2 regions of the Delftia sp. DS1230 genome follow, and region 2 is predicted to be linked to the other one. Evidence: riboswitches for the same ligand, from Rfam matches in the RefSeq annotation. Region 2 holds a riboswitch; the other holds the start of a gene.
What was found. A riboswitch is a leader RNA that binds a small molecule or an ion and turns the genes downstream of it on or off. The one in region 2 is predicted to bind glycine.

Region 1: another riboswitch for glycine. It lies ahead of gcvT (glycine cleavage system aminomethyltransferase GcvT); the one in region 2 lies ahead of AAN986_RS02450 (D-amino acid dehydrogenase).

Annotation. Positions count from the first base shown of each region.
Region 1 covers NZ_CP157763.1:2,573,775-2,576,157, reverse strand. The annotation lists gene AAN986_RS11475 (fatty acid--CoA ligase) at 1-542, opposite strand, end outside; glycine riboswitch at 711-822, shown strand; glycine riboswitch at 838-956, shown strand; gene gcvT (glycine cleavage system aminomethyltransferase GcvT) at 982-2,148, shown strand; gene gcvH (glycine cleavage system protein GcvH) at 2,282-2,383, shown strand, end outside.
Region 2 covers NZ_CP157763.1:528,630-531,012, reverse strand. The annotation lists gene AAN986_RS02460 (invasin domain 3-containing protein) at 1-510, opposite strand, end outside; gene AAN986_RS02455 (hypothetical protein) at 553-771, opposite strand; glycine riboswitch at 1,160-1,270, shown strand; gene AAN986_RS02450 (D-amino acid dehydrogenase) at 1,364-2,383, shown strand, end outside.

The DNA.
Region 1 (2,383 bases), 2.0 Mb from region 2:
ATGCAGGGGTCGCTCTCGCGCACATGGGCCTGGGGCGGCGCGCTGCTGCGGCCACTGGCCAGGGCGGACAGGCGCTGCGTGGCCCAGGCCGGCAGCGGGTCGGCCGGGGCATCGTCGGCAAAGATCCAGTGCTCGATGCCCGTGCCAGTGCCGCCACCTTCGGCCTTGAGCAGGGCCTGGGCGCGTGCGGCCACCTCGCCGCCCTCGTGCTCGAACACAAGGGCGCGCGCTGCGCCGTCCTTGAGGATGAAGGCCAGCTCCTGCGCCGCCAGCCGGTAGTTGATGGGATTGAAGATCGCGCCCAGGCGCGCGGCCGCCAGCATGGTGAAGACAAAGGCCGGCGTGTTGTAGAGAAAGGCCGCGACCACGTCGCCATGGCCTATGCCCAGCTCGGCCAGGCCGTGGGCGTGGCGGTTGACTTCGGCATCGAGCTGGGCGTAGGTCCAGGCGCGGCGCTCGCCGCCCTCCCACGCGACCAGGGCTTCCTTGTTCGGCAGGTAACGTGCCGGCCAGGCCAATGTGTCTCCCAGCGTCTGCTGCATGTGCGCTTCTTCCTTCTCGCTCACGAGATTCATATATCGATGCATCTCAATGTAGGAGATTTTTTAGACAGTTATGCAATTTGCAAATGCATCCATGCAGGCAAGCGCATGGAGCTGCGGTCGGCCCGCGGAAATCCCGAAGCCGCACGGACGCTGGCCGCAGCTAGAATGCGCCGGTCAGGAGAGAGTGCCCGCCCGGCCGCAATGGTCACAGGCAGCGGCACCGCCGAAGGCGCAGGGTTCGTCCCGAACGCTCAGGCAAAAGGACTGGCACCGCCTGCCGCCACGGCCGCAGGCGTTCCTAGCTGGAGAGAGATGCAGGGCACGGCGGTGTGCCCCATCCACCGAAGGAGCAAGCCCCACGCATGGAAGGTGCGGGTGAATCTCTCAGGTAAAGCGGACAGCAGGGCAGCACATCCCGGAGGACCGGGATGGCGTTATGCCTTGTTCCTTGCCTGAAAGAGAGCCCTCCTTGTCCGCTGCCTCCACCACCGATCTGCTCAGGACCCCGCTGTTCGACCTGCACCAGGAACTGGGCGCGCGCATGGTGCCGTTTGCCGGCTACTCCATGCCCGTGCAATACCCGCAGGGGCTGATGGCCGAGCACCTGCACACCCGCGAGGCGGCAGGCCTGTTCGATGTCTCGCACATGGGCCAGATCAGCCTGCGCGGCCCGGATGCCGGCGCGGCGCTGGAATCGCTGCTGCCCATGGACGTGCTGGGCCTGGGCGAACACCGCCAGCGCTACGGCCTGCTGCTCAACGACGCGGGCGGCATTCTGGACGACCTGATGTTCGTGCGCCGCGAGGACGACCTGTTCCTGATCGTCAACGGCGCCTGCAAGCATGAAGACCTGGCGCACATCCAGGCCCGCATCGGCCAGCGCTGCGAAATCGAGCCCCAGTTCGACCGGGGCCTGCTGGCGCTGCAGGGCCCGCAGGCCGCAGCCGCGATGGAGCGCCTGCTGCCGGATACGGCCGGCCTGGTGTTCATGACAGGCGGCCACTTCGACTGGGAAGGCGCCGAGCTGTACATCACGCGCAGCGGCTACACCGGTGAGGACGGCTTCGAGATCTCCCTGCCCGCCAGCCACGCCGAGGCCTTTGCCCGTGCCCTGCTGGCCCAGCCCGAAGTCAGGCCCGTGGGCCTGGGCGCGCGCAATTCGCTGCGCCTGGAAGCCGGCCTGTGCCTGTACGGCAACGATCTGGACACGACCACCACCCCGGCCGAGGCCGCCCTGAACTGGGCCGTGCAGAAGGTCCGCCGCGCAGGTGGCGAGCGCGAAGGCGGCTTTCCCGGCGCGGCCACCGTGCTGGCCCAGCTGCAGTCGCCCAAGCTGCTCACGCGCAAGCGCGTGGGCCTGGTGGCCCTGGAGCGCGTGCCCGTGCGCGAAGGCACGGAGCTGCTGGATGCCGGCGGCCGCAAGGTCGGCCAGGTCACCAGCGGCCTGCTGTCGCCCACGCTGAACCAGCCCGTGGCCCTGGCGTACGTGGAGCCGGGCAGCGCCGCCGTCGGCACCACGCTGCAGGCCATGGTGCGCGGCAAGGCCGTGCCCATGCAGGTGCAGGCCACGCCCTTCGTGGCGCCCCGCTATCACCGCGGTTGAGGACAGCCTGCGCGCTTGGCGTGGATCGAGTTCGGCGGATTCGTTTTTCCTGCCATCGCATGCCGCTACAGTGCGCACTGACCTTTCTCAAACCGCCTTTCACAGGTTTTTTCAGTTTCTATCGGAGCAAGCCATGAGCATCCAGTATTCCAAGGACCACGAGTGGATCAACGCCGCCAACCCTGACGCGGCCATCGTCGGCATCACCCTCCACGCGCAGGACGCGCTGGGCGAC
Region 2 (2,383 bases):
GCTGATGAATGTATTGGCACAGCGCACGTAAACCGTCTGATTGTCGACATACGGATGGAGGTTTCCCGCCGCATCCTTGGATGTCCCGCTCTGTATGGTCCGTACCGACGTGGTCAGTGTCGGCGCAAAGACGATGGAAACATCGGCACTCGGATCCAGCGTTTGCAGCGTGTAGTTGGCTGCCTGAATGGCCGCTCGCAGCGTACATGCGCCAGCAAAGGTGCCCCCCAGCGTGCTGACACAGGTGGTTGGTGTCGTTGCATTGGCATTGGGAGCATCGCTGTTGTCGGTGACCGTGAAGACGATGGTCGCTGCCAGTGCCGTGGATGAGATACCCGCGCATGAAAGCAGCAGCAAAGAGAAAAGGCACTTCGCTGCACGCCACTTGCGAAAAAATGCCGAACCAGGCAGGCGATTGAGAGCATGCATGATATTCCCCGTTTTCTCAAGGAGATATGACAGGAAAATGATTTTCCCAATGGCAATGGCCATCAGTTGTACCCAGCGCATTTGCATCGCCGTACCTCGAATAGTTCTATTTGAATCACGAGCTCACAACTCACCTTGCAGCCGATGAGATTGGAAGCAAAATGTTTCGCGCAGATCCTGCGCGTCAATCAAAAAAAGGCAGATTTCCATCAACGCTTGCGCGCTGCTCCACTGCCCGTTGAGCGGACACACCTTCAGTCGGGTTTGCGACGCAAAACATTCCTCCCTCGACAAACCATATTCACCGTGCTTGTATTTTTTCAGTGACGGACCAGTTTCCATGGACCCGCACCTGTGCAACGGTAAGTCGCCTATCAGACATATATACAACCCATGGTTAACCCATGCAGGTCCAATCGACCAGAACATGCACTGACAAACCACTGCACATATCGATAGGCTAAATCATGTTTTTTTCTATTTCAATAGTTTTTTTACATGAAACCAGACACTCGTACCAGCGCTACGAGGGAGGCACTTGAGCGATCTAGGGAATACCCTGAATCAGCCACACCACATACAGGTAACTGGTGGTATCCCCAATACGACTGGAACTGGCTGCGCAAGCCCCATAGAATCGCCCCTGCAGGAGAGCAGGCGGGCGCCACGGTGCCGAGCCTCACCGAAGGCGCAAACTCCCATACACGCTCAGGTTCCGTACTGCAAACACAACATGCCGTCTGGAGAGCCGCCGCACGCAATGTGCGACGCACCGAAGGAGCAAGCCCCGTTCCCATGGACGGTGGTGAATCTCTCAGGTACCAAGGACAGGGGGAGCGGCAGCTGCGTCACGACGGACGCCGGCTGCCTGCTATCCAGACCATAGCGGCCAGCTTTCGCGTGACCCGGCACATGCCTTTGAAAGGGCATCGTCATGCGCGTCATCGTTCTCGGAGCCGGTCTGATCGGCACCACGTCGGCCTACTATCTGCAATCCCTCGGTCATGAAGTGACCGTCATCGACCGCCAGGCAGCGCCCGGCGCCGAAACCAGTTTCGCCAACGGCGGGCAGATCTCGGTCAGCCATGCCGAGCCCTGGGCCAACCCCGGCGCACCGCTGAAGTTGCTGGGCTGGCTGGGCCGGCAGGACGCCCCCCTGCTGTTCCGCCTGCGCGCCGACATGCGCCAGTGGCTCTGGGGCCTGTCCTTCCTGCGCAACTGCACGCCCGCGCGCACGCGCCACAACATCCAGCAGATCGTTCGCCTGGGCACCTACAGCCGCGAGGCCCTGCAGCAGCTGCGATCGGACACCGGCATCCAGTACGAGCAGCGCATGCAGGGCATCCTGCACTTCTATACGAACGCCCGCGAGTTCGAGGGCGCGCTCAAGCCCACCGAGCAGATGCAGGCCCTGGGCTGCGACCGCCGCCTGATCGATGCCGACGAGGCCGTGCGCCTGGAGCCGGCCCTGGCCCATGTGCGCGGGCAGATAGCGGGCGCCACCTATACGGCCGAGGATGAATCAGGCGACGCCAACCTCTTCACACGCGAGCTGGCGCGCATCGCCGCCGCCACGGGCGTGCAGTTCCGCCAGAGCCACCACGTGACGGCGCTGCGCACCACGGGCGCGGGCGCCAGCCGCCATATCGACCATGTGGAGGTGACCAATGCCGAGGGCCGCTATGAACGCATCCAGGGCGACGCCTATGTGCTGGCCATGGGCTCGTTCAGCCCGCTGCTGGCCCAGCCGCTGGGGTTGCGCCTGCCCATCTATCCGGCCAAGGGCTACTCCGTGACCCTGCCGGTGCTGGACCCCGCCAAGGCCTATCAGGTCAGCCTCACGGACGACGAGTTCAAGCTGGTGTTCTCGCGCTACACGGGCGCGCAAGGCGACCGCCTGCGCATTGCGGGCACGGCCGAGTTCAACGGCTACGACCGCAACCTGGACCCCGTG